DNA from 2 places in the Streptomyces sp. 2-1 genome. Region 1 is predicted to be linked to the other one. Evidence: riboswitches for the same ligand, from Rfam matches in the RefSeq annotation. Region 1 holds a riboswitch; the other holds the start of a gene.
The links. A riboswitch is a leader RNA that binds a small molecule or an ion and turns the genes downstream of it on or off. The one in region 1 is predicted to bind glycine.
Positions count from the first base shown of each region.

Region 2: another riboswitch for glycine. It lies ahead of gcvP (aminomethyl-transferring glycine dehydrogenase); the one in region 1 lies ahead of gcvT (glycine cleavage system aminomethyltransferase GcvT).

Region 1 is NZ_CP183383.1:7,595,746-7,606,279, reverse strand. Features, by position in the region: gene ACN20J_RS33575 (ABC transporter substrate-binding protein) at 1-262, opposite strand, end outside; gene ACN20J_RS33570 (ABC transporter permease) at 324-1,337, opposite strand; gene ACN20J_RS33565 (enhanced serine sensitivity protein SseB C-terminal domain-containing protein) at 1,735-2,526, opposite strand; gene ACN20J_RS33560 (enhanced serine sensitivity protein SseB) at 2,736-3,527, opposite strand; gene ACN20J_RS33555 (AAA family ATPase) at 3,619-4,305, opposite strand; glycine riboswitch at 4,540-4,648, shown strand; gene gcvT (glycine cleavage system aminomethyltransferase GcvT) at 4,811-5,938, shown strand; gene gcvH (glycine cleavage system protein GcvH) at 6,071-6,448, shown strand; gene glyA (serine hydroxymethyltransferase) at 6,462-7,739, shown strand; gene ACN20J_RS33535 (L-serine ammonia-lyase) at 7,882-9,249, shown strand; gene ACN20J_RS33530 (glycoside hydrolase family 25 protein) at 9,340-9,894, shown strand; gene ACN20J_RS33525 (MOSC domain-containing protein) at 9,905-10,447, shown strand; gene ACN20J_RS33520 (NADPH-dependent F420 reductase) at 10,521-10,534, opposite strand, start outside.
Region 2 is NZ_CP183383.1:2,187,848-2,198,381, reverse strand. Features, by position in the region: gene ACN20J_RS09680 (DNA polymerase IV) at 25-1,431, shown strand; gene ACN20J_RS09675 (PRC-barrel domain-containing protein) at 1,825-2,199, opposite strand; glycine riboswitch at 2,304-2,399, shown strand; gene gcvP (aminomethyl-transferring glycine dehydrogenase) at 2,586-5,471, shown strand; gene ACN20J_RS09665 (DUF5999 family protein) at 5,575-5,778, opposite strand; gene ACN20J_RS09660 (hypothetical protein) at 6,195-6,791, opposite strand; gene ACN20J_RS09655 (glutamate--cysteine ligase) at 7,359-8,879, shown strand; gene ACN20J_RS09650 (substrate-binding and VWA domain-containing protein) at 8,943-10,534, opposite strand, start outside.

The DNA.
Region 1 (10,534 bases):
CGAAGCCGTAGTAGCCGCGCGTGGTGTCCCACGAGTCGGCGTCCTGGGCGCCCGCGAACTTCAGCTCGCCGCCCTTCTTGACGAGGGAGGCCTGCGCGACCTTGTTGTTGGCTGCGTTGAAGCCGGCCGCGCCGTTCTTCGAGCCGCCGCCGTCGTCGTCGCTGCCGCCGCCGCCGCACGCCGCCGTGGACAGCAGCGCAGCGACCACGGCTGCGGCGGCCGCGGCCTGCTTGCGCCGCCCTGTGGTGCGTTGGGTACTCACTCGGATCCTCCGATATGTAGCGGCCCGTCGACAGATGACGGGGCCCTGGGGGTACGGCAGTTCAGCGGGAACCCTTCGGGTCGAGCGCATCGCGTACGCCGTCGCCGAAGAGGTTGAAGGAGAGCACGGTGATGAAGATCGCTACACCCGGGATCACCATGTACATAGGGTCCGAGTCGTAGTAGTCGATCGCGGAGGAGAGCATCTGTCCCCAGGAGGCGGTGGGCGGCTTGACGCCCACGCCCAGGAAGCTGAGCGCCGCCTCGGTGAGGATGTTGGTCGGGATCATCATCGTCGTGTACACGATGATGGGCGCGACGAGGTTGGGCAGCAGCTCCTTGAACAGGATGTAGAACCGCCCGGCCCCGAGGCTGCGCGCGGCCTCCACGTACTCGCGCTCACGCAGGGACAGCGTCTGACCGCGCACCACGCGTCCCACATAGGGCCAGCCGAAGAAGCCGATCACCAGGATCATGACGAACAGGCGCACGCCGGTACCCGTCAGACCCAGCATCTCGTTCGGCATGACCGAGACCAGCGCGATGATGAAGAGCAGCTGCGGGAAGGCCAGCAGGCCGTCCATCACGCGGCTGATGAGGGCGTCGACCCAGCCGCCGAAGTAGCCGGCGAGAACGCCGAGCACGGTACCGAGCACCACGGCCACCAGGGCCGACAGGAAGCCGACGAGCAGCGAGATGCGGGCGCCGTAGACGATCCGGGCGAAGATGTCGCGGCCGCTGACCGGTTCGACGCCGAGAAGGTGGTCTCCGCTGATTCCACCGAAGGACCCGGTGGGGGTCGAGAAGAGCGGATCGATCAGGTCCTCGTGGTGGGTCTCGGGGTCCTGCCCGACCAGGTTCGTGATCACGGGAGCGAGCAGCGCGATCGCGATCAGCACGAGAACGATGACGCCGCCCGTCAGGGCGAGCTTGTCCCGCTTCAGGCGCTCCCAGGCGATGCGGCCGAGGGAACGACCCTGTACCGCCTTCGCCTCGGCGGAGCCGGCTACGAGCGCCGCCTCCTCGGCCGCGCTCGGGGCGGCTTCGGCCGTCGGCTCGTGCAATGGTGCCGTCATCGTGGCAGGGACCCCTCTCAACCGGCGGTAGCCGGCCCACACTTGCCGCTGTAGCGGCGTGATCAGTCCGTCGAACACGGGGGATAAACCCCCTGGACCGGGAGTCTTCAACGCCTCGGCGATCTGTTGCCAGACCTGACGGTGAATGGATGCGCAAACGTGATGCTGTCAGGAGGGTTCCGTTATCCGAACGCCGGGTAACGGGGGTCGGACGCGGGAGTTTTGGTGCGAAAGGGGCCTCGCAGCCCATTTACCCGCGTAGATCGGGACATTCCACCCAGGGGTGGTGCGGGAGAGAGAGCCGATGCTCCACAGGTTGGACTCGACCGGACCCGGATCGTCTCAGGTGGTTCGCCCGGGTGCTTCGACCGGATCGTCTCAGGTGGTTCGATTCGTCTCAGTAGGTGCCCGGGAATCCGTATCCGCCGGCGGCCGGCGCCTGGGCGGGCGCCGCGTGGGCCTCACGATCGTAGAACGGCCGCGCGTTGATCCGCAGCCACAGGGCCACCGGGTCGTACTCGTCGGACATCGCGACCGTCGACACCGGCAGTCCGTCCGGCACCGCGCCGATGGACTGCTGCATCATCGCCCGCACCGAGTCCACGGCGGGCGGGCTGGTGTCGTACACATCGAGCCCGATGGCGAGGTACGGCGCCCCGAGCGCGGGCTGCACCCAGGCGCGGCGGAGCGATCTGACGGCGGTGGTCCGGTGCGCGTTCTGCGTGAGCAGGGCGTAGAACTGCGGGATCTCGATGCCCGGTTCGGACAGCCGCAGCGGGCCCGCGGGCTGCCGCTCCAGGCCGGTCGCGATACGGCGCAGATCCAGCCAGGGGATGCCGACACCGCCGCCCGGCGCGTGCGGGTTCAGCCAGAGGCCGTAGTGGTCGGGGTAGAGGGTGCGGGCCACGTCGAGCCCGTCGACCACCTCGTACGAACGGTTCCAGCCGCTCGCCGAGAGCTCCTGGGCGGAGGTCACACAGGGCGCGTAACCGAAGCCGCCGACCTCCATGTTCCCGTACTGGGCGTCGGGCGAGCCCGACTGGCCGTGCCAGAGCAGCATCCAGACCTGGCCGGACGACGGGGTCGCGAGGGCGCGCAGCAGCGCCTCGTAGGCGTCGTAACGCCCGGGCGTCACTTGGCGCAGCATGTGCTCGACCTGCCCGGCCGCGGCCGTGCCCGACGCGCTCACCTTCTACCGCCCCTTCGTGACATCCCTGACATACAGGTCCATTCGACGGGGCGCCGTGCTCGCTTGAACATGGCACCACCCCGACCGAGCCATGAAACCAGCTTAAGTGGCGATCCCGACAGCACCGTTGCGCTCCGCCGGGAAAGCTGTTGAGAGCTCGGGACTTTCCGTAATCCCCTGCCTGCGGGTCGTGTGCGGCCGGGCGCGCCTCAGTGGGCCACGGTGTAGAACGGCCGCACCTGGGCCCGTAGCCAGTCGCCCACCGGGTCCTGGGCCACGTCCAGGAAGACGAGGTTCACCGGGTGCGGCACCGGGACCCGGCCGAGGGCCCGGCCCAAGGCGTCCAGGGGGAGGGTGCGGGCGTCGTCGTGCCAGTGGGCCAGCTCGACGCCGACGAACATCACGGGGTCGGCGCCCTCGATGCTCGCCAGACAGCGGCGGGCGCTCAGGACCACACCGGTCGCGGCGAACTCCGCGGAGGCGGCGGCCAGGAAGTCCACCGGGTCGTGCTGCCAGTCCGGCTGGAAGAGCCGCACCCGGCCGCCGCTCGCCGACCCGTCCAGCTCGGTGCGCCCGGCCCGGCACAGCTCGGCCACGGCGAGCGGCGGCACCGGCACCCCGACCGTGCCGTCCGGGTTCACCACGATGCCCACCTGCGGCGGCAGACCGCGCGCGAACTCGACGGCGGGCGCCACCGTGTACGACATGTGGTCGCCGACGACCTGGCGGAACTGCTGCTCCGAGGAGAAGACCGGCACGTACGCCTGGCCGCCGAGCTCGATCGTGGGCAGGTCGAGCGGGCCGCTGTGCGGGCCGCCGCCCTCGGGCAGCGGCACCCAGATGAAGCTGCGGCCCATGACCTCCACGATCCGGGCCCCCGCCGAAGGGGACGCCGCCGCACCGAGGGAGGCGGCCAGTACCTCCTCCAACTCGTTGCCGGGCCAGCCGACATGGGGGTGTGGGTGCGCTTGCACCGGAATGTCGTGTGCCGGGAAGTCCATCTCTCTACCGCCTGCTCGAACCGCCGTCTGCGGCTGTCGAGATTACGCGTACGCGCCCTCACCCGCCGCAGTCCGTCCGGTCACCGGGACCTCAGTCGCCGAAGTCGACCCGCCGCAGCACGTCCGCCGCCGCCCGGTCGATGAGCACCGCCGAACCGCAGCCCTCCGGCAGGTCGCCCTTCTCCACGGAACGCAGCAGCCGGCCGAACGCGCCGCGGTGCCGCGCGAACGCGTACCGAGAGACGCCGCGGCCGCGCTCGCGCTGGCCGTCCAGGGCCGTGCCCGGGTCCACGTCGAGCAGCAGCAGGTGCAGGGCGCCGCCGCGCCGCCGGGCGTCCCGGGCCAGCCAGCTGCGCACCCAGGCCTGTGTCCCGCAGTCGTGCACCACGACCCCCTCGCCGGACCTCAGGGCCCGGCGCAGGCCCGCGTAGTGCGCGGCGCGGACCAGGGGCCGGTAGACCGCGTACGGCAGGAAGCGGGCCAGGCGGCCGTCCCAGCGGTCGCGGGTGTCCTGGGAGTCGATGCGGCGGCCCGTCACCGCCCGGCGCATCAGGGTCGACTTGCCGCTGCCGGGCAGGCCCGTGACCACCACCAGGTCGGCCCTGCCGAAGCGCAGACCGTGCGGGCTGTGTCCCGCGCGCTCCCGCAGATCGCGGACGACGGGCGCCGGAAGCGGGCCGCACGCCTCCCCGGCCGGGGCAGTGGGCTGCTTGGGCAGCGCGATGGCCGCGCTCGTGGCGTACGCCGTGGTCCTGTTCACCCTGATCGTCCTCCCCATGGGGTCGGGAGACCCATCCCCGTCGAGTGTAAAGAGAAGGTAATGCGCTGGTCTCCTCATTTCTGTTCTCGTCCTGCCACAGCCCCGTCACAGATCGCTGTGGATGCCTGTGGACCCTGTGCGGACGCCGTGATGCCGGGCCGCGACGCCGTACACCGCCCCCTCGCGAAGAGTCCCCTGCCGCGCCGCTCCGATGCGTGCAATGATGTGCCCGCCAACTGCATACCGGCCGCTTGAATCCGCGCGGGAGAGTTCCGGACACGTTTTTTGCGTACGTGGTCCGGGCGCCGAAGGAGCAAGTCCCTCCCTTGAATCTCTCAGGCACCGTTACCGCGCGGGCGAGGCACATCTGAAAAGCGGGCCGTCCCCCTGTCACCAGGGCTTCGGCTCCACCCAAGGTGCAAGTCAGTGACCGTCCGCTCGACCGGTGGTCACGGCGAACCTCTCAGGTTCCGATGACAGATGGGGAGGAACGACCTCGCCGTCATGCCTTGGGAGCCCCACCGTGAGCAGTAACGCCCCCGTTGAACCGCGCCATACCGCGCTCGACGCCCTCCATCGTTCGCTCGGCGCGACGATGACCGATTTCGCCGGCTGGGACATGCCCCTGCGATACGGCTCCGAGCGCGACGAGCACCTCGCCGTACGGACGAGGGCCGGTCTCTTCGACCTCTCCCACATGGGCGAGATCACCGTCACCGGACCCCAGGCCGCCGCGCTGCTCGACTTCGCGCTGGTCGGCAACATCGGGGGCGTGAAGCCCGGCCGGGCCCGCTACACGATGATCTGCCGGGCCGACGGCGGCATCCTCGACGACCTGATCGTCTACCGGCTCGCCGAGACCACGTACATGGTCGTCGCCAACGCCTCCAACGCCCAGACCGTCCTGGACGCGCTCGTGGAGCGGGCCGCGGGCTTCGACGCCGAGGTCCGCGACGACCGTGACGCGTACGCCCTGCTCGCCATCCAGGGACCCGAGTCCCCCGGCATCCTCAAGTCCCTCACCGACGCCGACCTGGACGGCCTGAAGTACTACGCCGGCCTGCCCGGCACGGTCGCGGGCGTCCCGGCGCTGATCGCGCGCACCGGCTACACCGGCGAGGACGGCTTCGAGCTGTTCGTGGCCCCGGCCGACGCCGAGAAGCTGTGGCAGGCGCTGACCGACGCGGGCACCGCGGTCGGGCTCGTCCCCTGCGGCCTCTCCTGCCGGGACACCCTGCGCCTGGAGGCGGGCATGCCGCTGTACGGGCATGAGCTGAGCACCGCGCTCACCCCCTTCGACGCGGGGCTCGGACGGGTCGTGAAGTTCGAGAAGGAGGGCGACTTCGTGGGGCGCGAGGCGCTGACCGAGGCCGCCGCCCGCGCCGAGTCGCAGCCCCCGCGCGTCCTCGTCGGCCTGATCGCCGAGGGCCGCCGCGTGCCGCGCGCCGGATACCCGGTCGTCGCCGACGGCAAGGTCGTCGGCGAGGTCACCTCCGGCGCACCCTCACCCACCCTGGGCAAGCCGATCGCGATGGCGTACGTCGACGCCGCGCACTCCGCACCCGGCTCGCCCGGTGTCGGCGTGGACATCCGGGGCAGCCACGAGCCGTACGAGGTCGTGGCGCTGCCGTTCTACAAGCGCCAGAAGTAGACCCTGGTACGGCGAGCGCCGGACAGTGAACCCTGGTCCGCGAGCGTCATGAAGTGACCCTGAGCACATCCGCCCAGGTCACCCCCAGTCCCCCTGCATCAGCACTCCCCCGCGTACAGGAGAATTCAGGCCATGAGCAACCCCCAGCAGCTGCGCTACAGCAAGGAGCACGAGTGGCTGTCGGGCGCCGAGGACGGCGTCTCGACGGTCGGCATCACGGAGCACGCGGCCAACGCGCTCGGCGATGTGGTGTACGTCCAGCTCCCGGAGGTCGGTGACACGGTGACCGCGGGCGAGACCTGCGGCGAACTGGAGTCGACCAAGTCCGTGAGCGATCTGTACTCGCCCGTCTCCGGTGAGATCACCGAGATCAACCAGGACGTCGTGGACGACCCCGCGCTGGTGAACACCGCCCCGTTCGAGGGCGGCTGGCTGTTCAAGGTACGGGTCGCGGAGGAGCCGAAGGACCTGCTCTCCGCGGACGAGTACACCGAATTCTCCGGCAGCTAAGGACTCCTGACCGATGTCGCTTCTGAACCAGTCCCTCCACGAGCTCGACCCGGACATCGCCGCCGCCGTCGACGCCGAGCTCAACCGTCAGCAGTCCACCCTCGAAATGATCGCCTCGGAGAACTTCGCCCCGGTCGCCGTCATGGAGGCCCAGGGCTCGGTCCTCACCAACAAGTACGCCGAGGGCTACCCCGGCCGCCGCTACTACGGCGGCTGCGAGCACGTCGACGTCGCCGAGCAGATCGCCATCGACCGGGTCAAGGAGCTGTTCGGCGCCGAGTACGCCAACGTCCAGCCCCACTCGGGCGCCTCCGCCAACCAGGCCGCGCTCTTCGCGCTGGCCCAGCCCGGCGACACCATCCTCGGCCTGGACCTGGCCCACGGCGGCCACCTGACCCACGGGATGCGGCTCAACTTCTCCGGCAAGCAGTTCAACGTGGTCGCCTACCACGTGGACGAGGCCGGCCTGGTCGACATGGCCGAGGTCGAGCGGCTCGCCAAGGAGCACCGCCCGAAGGTGATCATCGCGGGCTGGTCGGCGTACCCGCGGCAGCTGGACTTCGCCGAGTTCCGCCGTATCGCGGACGAGGTCGAGGCCTACCTGTGGGTCGACATGGCGCACTTCGCGGGTCTGGTCGCGGCCGGTCTCCACCCGAACCCGGTGGAGCACGCGGACGTGGTCACCTCCACCACCCACAAGACGCTGGGCGGCCCCCGCGGCGGGATCATCCTCGCCAAGAAGGCCTTCGCGAAGAAGCTCAACTCGTCCGTCTTCCCGGGCTTCCAGGGCGGCCCCCTGGAGCACGTGATCGCGGCCAAGGCCGTCTCCTTCAAGGTCGCGGCCTCGGAGGACTTCAAGGAGCGCCAGCGCCGTACGGTCGAGGGCGCGCAGATCCTCGCCGAGCGGCTCACCGCGCCCGACGCGCGCGCGGCCGGCGTGAACGTCCTCTCCGGCGGTACGGACGTCCACCTGATCCTGGTCGACCTGCGCGACTCGGAGCTGGACGGCCAGCAGGCCGAGGACCGTCTCCACGAGGTCGGCATCACGGTCAACCGCAACGCCGTCCCGAACGACCCGCGCCCGCCCATGGTCACCTCCGGCCTGCGGATCGGCACGCCCGCCCTCGCCACCCGCGGCTTCACCGCCGAGGACTTCGCCGAGGTCGCGGACGTCATCGCCGAGGCGCTGAAGGCCCCCGCGACCTTCGGGGAGGCCGACGCGCAGGCACTGAAGGCCCGGGTGTCCGCACTGGCCGAGAAGCACCCGCTGTACCCCGGTCTGGGCCAGTAGTCCCGTTTCACCGGGGCACCGCGCACACTGGAAGGTGTGCGTGGTGCCCCGACCGCCCGACACCCACCACCACCGCTCTGGTCGCAGCGCTTCGCTTCGCGCCTTTCGTTCTTCCGCACCACCCCCGCTTTGAGGAGTTCCCGTGGCCATCTCGGTCTTCGACCTGTTCTCGATCGGCATCGGCCCGTCCAGCTCCCACACGGTCGGCCCGATGCGTGCCGCGCGGATGTTCGCCCGCCGGCTGCGCACCGAGGACGTCCTGTCCTCGGTGACCTCGGTGCGCGCCGAGCTGTACGGCTCACTGGGCGCGACCGGCCACGGCCACGGCACCCCCAAGGCGGTGCTGCTCGGCCTGGAGGGCGCCTCACCGCGCACGGTGGACGTGGAGGGGGCCGACGAACGGGTGGAGGGCATCAAGTCCTCGGGGCGGATCAACCTGCTCGACGAGCACGAGATCGACTTCTCCTTCGACGACGATCTGGTCCTGCACCGCCGCAAGACGCTCCCGTACCACGCGAACGGCATGACGCTGTGGGCGCACGACGCCTCGGGCGCCGAGCTGCTGTCGAAGACGTACTACTCGGTCGGCGGCGGGTTCGTCGTCGACGAGGACGCGGTGGGCGCGGACCGCATCAAGCTGGACGACACGGTCCTCAAGTACCCCTTCCGCACGGGCGACGAGCTGCTGCGGCTCACCCGCGAGACGGGCCTGTCGATCTCCGCCCTGATGCTGGAGAACGAGCGGGCCTGGCGCACCGAGGACGAGATCCGCGAGGGGCTCATCGCCATCTGGCGGGTGATGCAGGCGTGCGTCTCGCGCGGCATGTCCCGCGAGGGCATCCTGCCCGGCGGCCTCAAGGTGCGCCGTCGCGCGGCCATGTCGGCCCGTCAACTGCGCGCCGAGGGCGATCCGTTGGCCCACGCGATGGAGTGGATCACGCTGTACGCGATGGCGGTGAACGAGGAGAACGCGGCGGGCGGGCGCGTCGTGACCGCCCCGACGAACGGCGCGGCCGGCATCATCCCGGCGGTCCTGCACTACTACATCAACTTCGTGCCCGGCGCCGACGAGGAGGGCGTGGTCCGCTTCATGCTCGCGGCCGGCGCGATCGGCATGCTCTTCAAGGAGAACGCGTCGATCTCCGGCGCCGAGGTCGGCTGCCAGGGCGAGGTCGGCTCTGCCTGCTCGATGGCGGCGGGCGCGCTGGCCGAGGTCCTCGGCGGCTCCCCCGAACAGGTCGAGAACGCCGCGGAGATCGGCATGGAGCACAACCTCGGCCTCACCTGCGACCCGGTCGGCGGCCTCGTCCAGATCCCCTGCATCGAACGCAACGGCATGGCCGCGGTCAAGGCCGTCACGGCGGCCAGGATGGCCATGCGCGGCGACGGCTCCCACAAGGTGTCCCTCGACAAGGTCATCAAGACGATGAAGGAAACGGGCGCGGACATGAGCGTCAAGTACAAGGAGACGGCCCGCGGCGGGCTCGCGGTGAACATCATCGAGTGCTGAGGATGGGACGGGCGAAGTGGGGGAAGAGCAAAGGAAGTTGCCCCCCACAGGCAACACCTGCACCCGCCCCCCACCGCACGGAGGAACCACATGCTGCGCGGCATCGACGTCAGCGGCTACCAGTCGTCCACGTACAGCACCGAAGGCGTGTCCTTCGTCTTCGTCAAGGCCACCGAGGGCCGCACGTACGTCAACCCGAAGCTGAGCGCACAGACGAAGCGGGCCCGTGACGCCGGCTGCGTCGTCGGCTTCTACCACTTCCTCTGGCCGGGCAACCTCACGGCCCAGGCCGAGTACTTCGTCAGCAAGGCCCCCGAAAAAGCCGGCGACATCCTCGCCGTCGACTGGGAAACAACAGGCGACGGCACCCACGCGACCAACGCCGAAAAGGACCGCTTCATCCGCAAGGTGAAGGAACTCCGGCCGAACAACCGGGTCGTGCTCTATTGCAACCGGAATTACTGGCTGAATGTCGACACGACCTCGTATGCCGGTGACGGTCTCTGGATCGCCGACTACGTGACCGCGGGCAAGCCACGCATCCAGGCGAAGTGGCGCTTCCACCAGTACACGGACGACCCGCTGGACAAGAACGTGGCACAGTTCGACACCCTCGCCGACCTGCGGGAATGGGCGACACCGTAGGCTGCCGGGCATGGGTGGGACAGTGGCTGCGGTCAGCAGCAGCGGTAAGTATTCGTTCTCCAAGCCGAATCGGGACGGCATTACGTTGCTTGCCGGGCTCGGGGTGGAGGGGGATGTGCATGCCGGGGTGACGGTGAAGCATCGGTTCCGGATGGAGAAGGATCCTTCTCAGGTGAATCTGCGGCAGGTGCACCTCATTCATGAGGAGTTGTTCGACGAGGTGCGGGAGGCCGGGTTCGAGGTCGCGGCCGGGGAGCTCGGGGAGAACGTCACCACCCGGGGGATCGACCTGCTCGGGCTGCCGACCGGGACCCGGTTGCGGGTCGGGGACGAGGCCGTCGTGGAGGTCACCGGGCTGCGGAATCCCTGTGCGCAGATCGACGGCTTCCAGAAGGGGCTGATGAAGCAGGTCGTCGGGCGGGACGAGGACGGGACCGTCCGGTTCCGGGCCGGGATCATGAGTGTCGTCGTCACGGGTGGGGTGGTGCGGCCCGGTGACCCGGTCGAGGTCGAGTTGCCGGACGGGCCGCACGTGCCCCTGCAGATCGTCTGAGCGCGGGCTCCGGAGCGCTGCCGTCGTAGCCCTACGCCCGGAAGGAAGTCCGCCGAGCGCTGCCGCCGGGGCCCTACGCCCGGAAGT
Region 2 (10,534 bases), 5.4 Mb from region 1:
GTGGCGTAGGGCAGCATCGGAGATGTGAGAACCGCGCCCACGATCCTGCATCTCGACATGGATGCCTTCTACGCCTCGGCGGAGCAGGCGGCCAAGCCGAGCCTGCGCGGGAAGGCGGTCATCGTGGGCGGGCTCGGGCCGCGGGGCGTGGTGGCGACCTGCTCGTACGAGGCACGGGTCTTCGGGGTGCATTCGGCGATGCCCATGGCGCAGGCCCGCCGGCTGGCGCCGAACGCCGCGTATCTCGTACCCCGCTTCGGGTTGTACCGGGAGGTCAGCGAGCAGGTGATGGCTCTGCTGCGGGATCTGTCGCCCCTGGTGGAGCCGCTGAGCCTGGACGAGGCGTTCGTGGACCTGGAGGCCGGCCAGACGGCCTGGGACGCGGAGTCTGCGCGGCTGACCGGGGTGAAGCTGCGTGGAGACATCCGGACCGTCACCGGGCTGACCGGGTCCGTGGGGCTCGCCGCCTCCAAAATGGTCGCGAAGATCGCCTCCGAGCAGGCCAAGCCCGACGGGCTCGTGCTGATAGAGCCGGGCACCGAGCGGGAACTGCTCGCCCCCATGTCCGTGCGCACGCTGCCGGGCGTGGGGCCCGCCACGGGGGACCATCTGCGGCGGGCCGGGATCACCACGGTCGGGGAGATCGCCGAGGCGGGCGAGGACGAGCTCGTACGGCTTCTGGGGAAGGCCCACGGGGTCGCGCTGTACGCCATGGCGCTCGCGCATGACGTGCGGCCCGTGGTGGCCGAGCGGGACACCAAGTCGGTGTCCGTCGAGGACACGTACGACGTGGACATCCATGACCGGGTGCGGGTGCGGATGGAGGTGCAGCGGCTGGCCGACCGGTGTGTGGGGCGGTTGCGGGGTGCGCATCTGTCGGGGCGGACCATCGTGCTGAAGGTCCGGCGGTACGACTTCTCGACGCTGACCCGGTCCGAGACGCTCAGGGGGCCCACGGACGACCCCGCGGTGGTGCGGGAGGCCGCGGCGCGGTTGCTGGAGTCCGTGGACACCACGGGCGGCGTGCGGCTTCTGGGGGTGGGGGTCTCGGGGCTCGCCGACTACACGCAGGAGGATCTCTTCGCGCAGGCTCGGACGGCTGCCGCTGCCGCCTCCGCCGAGGAGCTTGAGCATGTGGAGCATGAAGAGACCGAGGAGGCGGTCGAGGAGCCGGTGCCCCCTGCGGAGCGGCGGTGGCATGCGGGGCACGATGTGCGGCATGCCGAGTTCGGGCACGGGTGGGTGCAGGGGAGTGGGCTGGGGCGGGTGACTGTGCGGTTCGAGACGCCGGGGTCCTTGCCGGGGCGGGTGCGGACGTTTCGGAGCGATGATCCTTTGTTGGAGGTTGCTGAGCCGTTGCCGTTGGTGGAGCGGCGGCCTGGTGATGTGGGGGCGCCTGCGGGGTCGCCTGCGGCGGGCGGGGAGGGGTGACCTTGGTGAGCTTGTTTGTGGGTGCGGGTTGGTTGTGGCTGGGTGCGCCGTTCCCCGCGCCCCTGAAAGCGGAGGGGGCTGGGGTGTGTTTGTGGGTGCGGGTCCGCCGTTGCTGGTCGCGCAGTTCCCCGCGCCCCTAAAAATGGGCCAGCGTCGCCCCGCGCCCCTAAAGAAGGCCAGCGTCGCTCCGCGCCCCTAAAAAGGCCAGCCTCGCCCCTCGCCCGTTGGAGACCGGTCAAAGCCGCAGCCGCCCTCGGGTCTTTGGAGACGGGTCCAAGCCGTAGCCGCCCTCGCGCCTTTGGAGACGGGTTAAAGCCGCAGCCGCCCTCGGGTCTTTGGAGACGGGTTAAGGCCACAGCCCCGCCCCTCGCCCCATTGGTGACGGGCGGGCCCCTACTGGGAGTCGTCCTTGCCTGCCAGGTGGCCGAAGTCGTGGTCCGGGAAGGGGGGTGGAGGGGCTACGTCCAGGCCGTAGTGGTGGTAGAGCTGGAGTTCTTGTTCGGGGGAGAGGTGGCGGCCCACGCCGAAGTCGGGGGCGTCCTTGATCAGTGCGCGTTCGAAGGGGACTCGGAGGGCCCCGTCGGCCAGCTCGCTGGGCTCCAGAGGGACGAAGGCGTCTCTGCTGAACAGGCCGGTGCGTATGGCCGCCCACTCCGGTACGCCGGTCGCGTCGTCGAGGTAGACCTCGTCGACCGTGCCGATTTTGGTGCCGTTGCGGTCGAACGCCTTGCGGCCTATCAGGTTGCGCGGATCGATGTCGGTCTGCACGGGCCCTCCAGCTGCTCGCAACTCATCCGTAAGCACTACGAAAGAGCACTTTGAGGAGGGCGGCCACTCGAGGGAACCCCGCTGGTACGCTGGGCAACGGCTGCTGACCCCGTGCGGGAGAGTCCTCCAGGCTTCATCGGAGGCGCCGAAGGAGCAAATCCTCCCCGGAATCTCTCAGGCCCACGTACCGCATGGACGAGGTCACTCTGGAAAGCAGAGCGGTGTTCGAGTTTTTTGGACGGGTTCCGCTCTCACCGACGGTGAAAGCCGGTGCGCCTTCACGGGCGGGCCGGTGAAGCTCTCAGGTTGAGATGACAGAGGGGGAGGCCGTCCGGGCACCCATGCAGTGGTGCCCTCGAAGGTCGTCAGACCAGGAGGCCTCCGCAATGACCGCCCATCGTATTCCGCTCTCAGAGCTCGAACAGGGAATCCCCTTCGAGCAGCGCCACATCGGGCCCGACACCGAAGCCCGGGCAAAGATGCTCGCGCACGTGGGGTACGGCTCGCTCGACGAGCTGACGGCCACCGCGGTCCCGGATGTGATCAAGAACGCCGACTCGCTCGAACTGCCGGGCGCCCGCACCGAGGCCGAGGTACTGGCCGAGCTGCGCTCCCTCGCGGACCGCAACCAGGTGCTGGATTCCATGATCGGGCTCGGGTACTACGGGACGTTCACGCCGCCCGTCATTCTGCGGAACGTCATGGAGAGTCCGGCCTGGTACACGGCGTACACGCCGTATCAGCCCGAGATCTCGCAGGGGCGCCTAGAGGCGCTGCTCAACTTTCAGACCGTGGTCGCCGAGCTGACCGGACTGCCGACCTCCGGGGCCTCGCTGCTCGACGAGGGCACCGCGGCGGCCGAGGCCATGGCGCTGTCGCGGCGGATGGGCAAGAACAAGAAGGGCCTGTTCCTGGTCGACGCGGACACCATGCCGCAGACCATCGCCGTGATCGAGACCCGCGCCGAGCCGACCGGTGTCGAGGTCGTCGTCGCCGACCTGAGCGACGGCATTCCGGCCGAGCTCGCCGAGCGCGAGATCAACGGCGTGCTCCTCCAGTACCCCGGCGCCTCCGGTGCCGTACGGGACCTCAAGCCCGTCGTCGAGCGGGCGCACGAGCTGGGCGCGGTCGTCACCGTCGCCGCGGATCTCCTCGCCCTGACGCTGCTCACCTCGCCCGGTGAGCTCGGCGCCGACATCGCGGTCGGTACGACGCAGCGCTTCGGTGTGCCGATGGGCTTCGGCGGGCCGCACGCCGGTTACATGGCCGTGCGCGAGAAGTTCGCGCGCAGTCTGCCCGGCCGGCTTGTCGGTGTCTCGGTCGACGCGGACGGCAACAAGGCGTACCGGCTCGCCCTGCAGACGCGCGAGCAGCACATCCGCCGCGAGAAGGCGACCAGCAACATCTGTACGGCTCAGGTGCTGCTCGCCGTGATGGCCGGGATGTACGCCGTCTACCACGGGCCCCAGGGCCTCAAGTCCATCGCGCGGCGCACCCACCGGTACGCCACGATCCTCGCCGCGGGTCTGAAGGCCGGCGGGGTCGAGGTCGTCCACGAGGCGTACTTCGACACGCTGACCGTGCGGGTGCCGGGCAAGGCGGCCGAGACGCTCGCGGCGGCGCGCCGGGGCGGGGTCAACCTCCGGCTCGTCGACGCCGACCACCTGTCCCTCGCCTGCGACGAGACCACCACGCGGGCCCAACTGGGCGCCGTCTGGGCCGCGTTCGGTGTCGACGGCGACGTGGCCGTGCTGGACGAGGCGACGGAGGACACGCTGCCGGCCGCGCAGCTGCGCACCGACGAGTACCTCACGCACCCGGTCTTCCACCAGTACCGGTCCGAGACCGCGATGCTGCGCTACCTGCGCAAGCTGGCCGACCGTGACTACGCGCTCGACCGGGGCATGATCCCGCTGGGCTCCTGCACGATGAAGCTCAACGCGACGACCGAGATGGAGCCGGTGACCTGGCCCGAGTTCGGGCAGCTGCACCCCTTCGCGCCCGCCGAGCAGGCGCAGGGCTACCTCACGCTCATCCGTGAGCTGGAGGAGCGGCTCGCCGAGGTCACGGGCTACGACAAGGTGTCGCTGCAGCCCAACGCCGGTTCGCAGGGCGAGCTCGCCGGTCTGCTGGCCGTACGCGGCTATCACCGGGCCAATGGCGACGAGCAGCGCACGGTCTGCCTCATCCCGTCGTCCGCGCACGGGACGAACGCCGCGAGTGCGGTGATGGCCGGGATGAAGGTCGTCGTCGTGAAGACCGCGGACGACGGCGAGATCGACGTCGAGGACCTGCGGGCCAAGATCGAGCAGCACCGCGACGAGCTGTCGGTGCTGATGATCACGTACCCCTCGACGCACGGGGTGTTCGAGGAGCACGTCGCCGACATCTGCGCCCAGGTGCACGAGGCGGGCGGCCAGGTGTACGTCGACGGCGCCAACCTCAACGCGCTGGTGGGGCTTGCCAAGCCGGGGCACTTCGGCGGCGACGTCTCGCACCTCAACCTGCACAAGACGTTCTGCATCCCGCACGGCGGCGGCGGTCCGGGTGTCGGTCCGGTCGGGGTACGCGCCCATCTCGCGCCGTATCTGCCGAACCATCCGCTGCAGCCCGCCGCGGGCCCGGAGACGGGCGTGGGCCCGATCTCGGCCGCTCCCTGGGGCTCGGCGGGCATCCTGCCCATCTCCTGGGCGTACGTCCGTCTCATGGGCGGTGAGGGGCTCAAGCGGGCCACGCAGGTCGCCGTGCTCAGTGCCAACTACATCGCCAAGCGTCTCGAGCCGCACTACCCGGTGCTCTACACCGGTCCCGGCGGGCTCGTGGCGCACGAGTGCATCATCGATCTGCGTCCGCTGACCAAGGCGACCGGTGTGAGCGTCGACGACGTCGCCAAGCGGCTGATCGACTACGGGTTCCACGCGCCGACGATGTCGTTCCCGGTGGCCGGCACGCTGATGATCGAGCCGACGGAGAGCGAGGACCTGACAGAGATCGACCGGTTCTGCGACGCGATGATCGCCATCCGTGCGGAGATCGAGAAGGTCGGCTTGGGCGAGTGGGCGGCGGACGACAACCCGCTGCGGAACGCCCCGCACACGGCCGCCGCGCTCGGCGACGCCTGGGAGCATGCGTACAGCCGCGAGGAGGCGGTGTTCCCGGCCGGTGTCTCGGCCGCGGACAAGTACTGGCCGCCGGTGCGCCGGATCGACCAGGCCTACGGCGACCGGAACCTGGTCTGCTCCTGCCCGCCGCTGGACGCCTACGAAGAGTAATCACTGCCAGACATGCGTCGGGGCCGGTTCCGGGATTGCTTCCCGGGCCGGCCCCTCATGTGTCCGGACGGCTTGCCCCGCCGCCCTTGGTGCACCGCCCCGCTCAGGCGGCGGTCATCACGTCCAGTGCCACAGGGCGATGTGGAGCGATGATCCGGCCGTCCGGCAGGAGCTCACCGGTGTCCTCGAAGAGGAGAACGCCGTTGCACAGCAGGCTCCATCCCTGCTCCGGGTGGTGCGCCACGAGAAGCGCGGCCTCCCGGTCGGCGGAGTCGGCTGTCGGGCACGGTGGCTGGTGCTGGCACATTGATGGGATCTTTCGCTTTGGTGTGAGGTCGGTGATCGGTGTCGTGTCTGTTCCGCGGCTCGAACTGATGCTCATTGCCGCCCCCCGTTTGTCAGATGGTCCGGAACCCAGTGTTGCCCTACGGGCGTCAATCCGCAGGGATTTGGCGTCAGCGCTCCTCACAGGTTGATGACGCATCACCCGTGCGGACGGTTCATTCCAACTGGGCTGCCTCTTCGGGTGGTTCGCAATGGTCGGATGGGGCTAGTCCGGACGGGCCGGGGGTGCGGTGAGTCGATGTGGCGTCACAGCGAGCGACACCGTCCCCAGAGCCACACCGTCCCCAAAGCCCCATCGTCCTCAGGGCGACACCGTCCCGCACAGCGGCGTGCCCCGCGGCCGGGGTGTGGCCGCGGGGCACGGAAGCAGGGGTGCGCTCAGGCGGGTGAGCCGAGCAGCGGGGCGGGCGTCGGCGTCGGTGTGAGCCGATGGGTCAGAACGGGCAGCAGCTCGGCCACGCGGTGCGGTCGGTGCGCGGCGATGCCGGGTGGGGCGGGAGCCAGCGGCACCAGGAGGTCGGTGGCCGCGGGATGGCCCTCGGCGCCGTCGGCCGCGCAGTCGCCGTGCAGCCAGAGTGTGAGCATGTAGAGCTCGGGTACGGACAGCAGACGGGCCTGGTACGACCCGGTCATCGTCTCGGCCTGGCGCAGGGCGCGCTCGGTGGCGGTGACGTACGGGCCCTCGAAGAAGTGCGAGAAGGCCCAGCCGTCGGGGGTCAGCCTCGTCTCCGCGGCTGCCACGGCGCGTTCGCTGCAGCGGATCAGGAAGCGCCACCCGGCGAGGCGGGTGGCCGAGGTGCCCGCCGGGGTGATCCGGTCGAGTACGTGGACGGGCAGCGGCAGATCGGGTGTGGCGGGTCCCTGGGCGTTGCGCAGGGACGGGGTACGTGCTTCACGGACCGCGGTGGGGGAACCGAGGGCGGTGAGGACGGTGCGCAACGCGGGCGCGGGAGCCGGGGGCACATGCAGCGGCATGGTGGGTCGCCTCTCATTCGACAGGCATGGTGGCGCGAGGGCGGGGGCGGACGGCGCTGTCAGCTCTCGGGTCAGAGGAGCGAGGGCCCAAGATCCGGTCGTCAAAGTGACGTCGTTCGCCCGAAGGGTCGGCCGCGTGGCGGGCGGCACTTTGACGGCAGGACCTACCATGGCGAACGCCAACTCTCTGCCTCGTTCGCGGAGTTTATACGACACGTGTTCTGACGGTGTTTCGTCTAGCCGTTCCGCGCATTAAGGGCAAGAGACAATTCGGTCGGCGTGACGAGCGTTTGGTCCTGGTTCTCCAGGGGTACCCGTCGATGACCTCGGAATATGCCACCGGGGTGGACGGCCGGTTCCTGTCGGCGTTTTTCACGACTGGGTCGATCGCCGAAAGCGCGCACTGACGCATGCCTGGTGAATGTGCCTGTGGGTATCCGCGTTCGGAGTAGCGCCCGGGGGTCTGTTCCAGGGAGTTATCGATCACGTTGCCTGGGCATCATCCCACGTGACCCGGGACATCAGCGGCCGGTTCGTCGGGCTGCCCAGTCGAGGAGGGACACTTCGATGGGGGAGAAGGTCGTGGCGGGGCAGATCGGTCTGTCCGATCGGCAGCGCTACCGCGAAAAGCTCCAGCAGTGTCTGGCGGGGCTGGCGCGGCTGCTGGCGGAGAAGCGGTTCGACCGCCCCAAGAATCTGATGGGCCTGGAGATCGAGCTGAATCTCGCCGGTCCTGACGGCATGCCGAGAATGATGAATGCGCAAGTACTTGAGCGCATCGCGAGCCGGGATTTCCAAACAGAACTCGCCATGTTCAATCTGGAAGTAAACATTGCTCCCCATCGGCTCGACGGCCGTGTATTCGACCGGCTCGCCGAGGAGTTGCGCACGTCACTCGCATATGCCCATCGGAAGGCGAACGAGGTCGATGCCGGAATCGTGATGATCGGCATTCTGCCGACCCTCGCCCGTGACGACCTGGTCTCCGCGAACCTTTCCGACGTGGACCGCTACACGCTGCTGAACGACCAGATCGTGGCCGCGCGCGGCGAGGAGTTCAGGCTCGACATCGAGGGTGTGGAACGGCTCACCTGCACCTCGGCGTCCATCGCGCCCGAAGCCGCCTGCACCTCCGTGCAGTTGCACCTCCAGGTCACGCCCGGACGCTTCGCCGACGTGTGGAACGCGGCGCAGGCGGTGGCCGCCGCTCAGGTCGCGGTGGGCGCCAACTCGCCCTTCCTGTTCGGCCGCGAGCTGTGGCGCGAGTCGCGGCCCCCGCTGTTCCTGCAGTCCACCGACACCCGTCCGCCCGAGCTCCAGGCACAGGGGGTCCGTCCGCGGACCTGGTTCGGGGAACGGTGGATCTCGTCGGCGTACGACCTGTTCGAGGAGAACCTGCGCTACTTCCCTCCCCTGCTGCCCATCTGCGACGACGAGGATCCCAAGAGCGTCCTCGACGAGGGCGGTACGCCCCGGCTCGCCGAACTCGTGCTGCACAACGGCACCATCTACCGCTGGAACCGCCCGGTGTACGGCATCGACGACGGCGTCCCGCATCTGCGCGTGGAGAACCGCGTACTGCCCGCGGGCCCCACGGTCACCGACGTGATCGCCAACGTGGCCTTCTACTACGGGCTCGTACGGGCCCTCGCGAGCGAGGCACGGCCGGTGTGGACACGGCTGCCCTTCGAGGCCGCGGCCACCAACTTCGACCAGGCCTGCCGGCACGGCATCGACGCGCGGCTGGAGTGGCCGCGACGCGGCAGGTACGGCGGGACCACACGGATGCCCGCGACACAGCTGGTACTGGACGAGCTGCTGCCGCTCGCGGCGGCGGGCCTGGACGCGTGGGGCGTCGAGCCGGCCGACCGGGACCTCTACCTCGGCGTCATCGAGGAGCGCTGCAAGCGGGGCGTCAACGGGGCCTCCTGGCAGTCCCGTACGTTCCACAAGGCGCTGGAGGGCGGCATGGGGCGGGATGTCGCGCTGGCCGCCACGACGAAGCGGTACGCCGAGCTGATGCACCTCGGCGAGCCCGTGCACACCTGGCCGATCGGGTTACCGGCGCCCGCCGTTGCGCTCGGGTGAGGTCGGCGGGGTGACGTGTGGTGGTGCGGTGGGTGGATGTGCGGTGGGGCGGTGAGCAGGTGATCAGCGCTGGTCGCCGGCCCGTACGACGGCCTTCAGGATCACCGAGTGGATCTGGGACGGGTCCGTGACCAGGTGGGCCGAGCCCCCGGTCGCCTCGGCGATCTCGTCGAGTTCCTTCTTGTCGGCCTCAGGGCCCACGGCGATCGCGATCAGCGGTACCGGGCGGTCCGCATCGGTCAGCTTCCGGAGCTGGGTGACGAGGGCGGAGCGCGAGACGCTCCCCGGGTCCTCGTTCACGCCGTCGGTCAGCAGCACCAGCGCGTTGAACTTGCCCTTCGTGTAGGAGGCCGTGGCCTCCTTGTACGCCGCCAGCGTGGTGTCGTACAGGCCCGTGGCGCCGTCCTTGACCGGCTTGAGGCTGTCGAAGGCCGCCGACAGGAGGTCCCGCTGGGTGCTGCCGGCCGCCCGGCCGCCCAGCCGCTCGGTCGGGACGAGCACGCGGTAGTCGCGGTCGCCGTCGACCTTCCTGGAGAACGTCCAGAGCCCCACCTCATCCTCCGGGGTGAAGGTGGCCAGAGCCTGCGACAGCGCCGCCTTGGTCACCTCCATACGGGACTCGCTGGTGCCCGGCACCGGCTTCGACATGGACGTGGAGATGTCGACGACCGTGGTGAGCCGGGTGCTCCGCACGGTGATCGTCCACATGCCGAGGGCCTCCTCGATCTCCTTGTCCGTGACCGGTTCCTCCGGCAGCTCCTTGTACGGCTGCGGGGCGCGACCGCCGGCGCGGGTCACCAGCTTGTCCGGGATGTCGTCGTCATCCGTACGGAAGCCGTGCTTCTCCAGGATCCGGCGTCCGTCCGGCTCGCCGAGGAGGGTCATGAACCGCAGTGCGGCCCGGCTCTCGTCCGTGGTCAGCGCCGGTTCGTCGACCAGCGCGAACGGGAAGTCGAGCAGGGGCGAGCCGTCCTTCGGGTAGAAGAGGTCGAGATCGTCGCCGCTGTCCGCGGTCGTGTTGTACGCGAACGTCGCCTGCTCGGAGAGGATCAGCGCCTGGTTGCGCTTCGGGTTGCCCTGCTCGGTGCCGGAGAGGTCCCGCGGCAGCGTGTCCAGGGCCTGGCTGTCGCTGTCGGAGGCGCGCAGCGAGAGGGCCTTCGCGGTGGCCGCCGCCAGGATGTCGCCGTCCTTGGCCTTGCCCACCGCCTTCGTCAGCCGGCTCAGGGCGAGCAGCCCTGTGGCACTGCGCGACGGGTCGCCGGCCCCGAGCTTCAGCTGCTCGCTCTTCGTCGTCGCGTCTGCCAGCTCGGTCCAGCTGTACGTCTTGAGGGGCCACCCGAGCGACTTCGCGGCCGTCGGGATCATGGCGACGCCGACGGGTGACGAGGCGACGTTGCCCGCGGGCGTCACCGGAATCGACTTGCCGTCCGTCAGGATCCGGTTCACCCACACACCCGAGTCCGGTACCCATGCCTCGAAGTCGGTGGCGCCCTTCTTCTTCGACCGCAGGTCGTCCGTGACCTGGTACGCCTCCCGTGCGGTCACCTGCACGTCGAGGCAACTGCCGTCGGACGTCACGTCGTTGTCGCGGGCGTAGCCGGCCGCGTCCTTGAGCGCGGGCGCGATGCCGGGAGCGGCGACGACCCTCAGGCGTA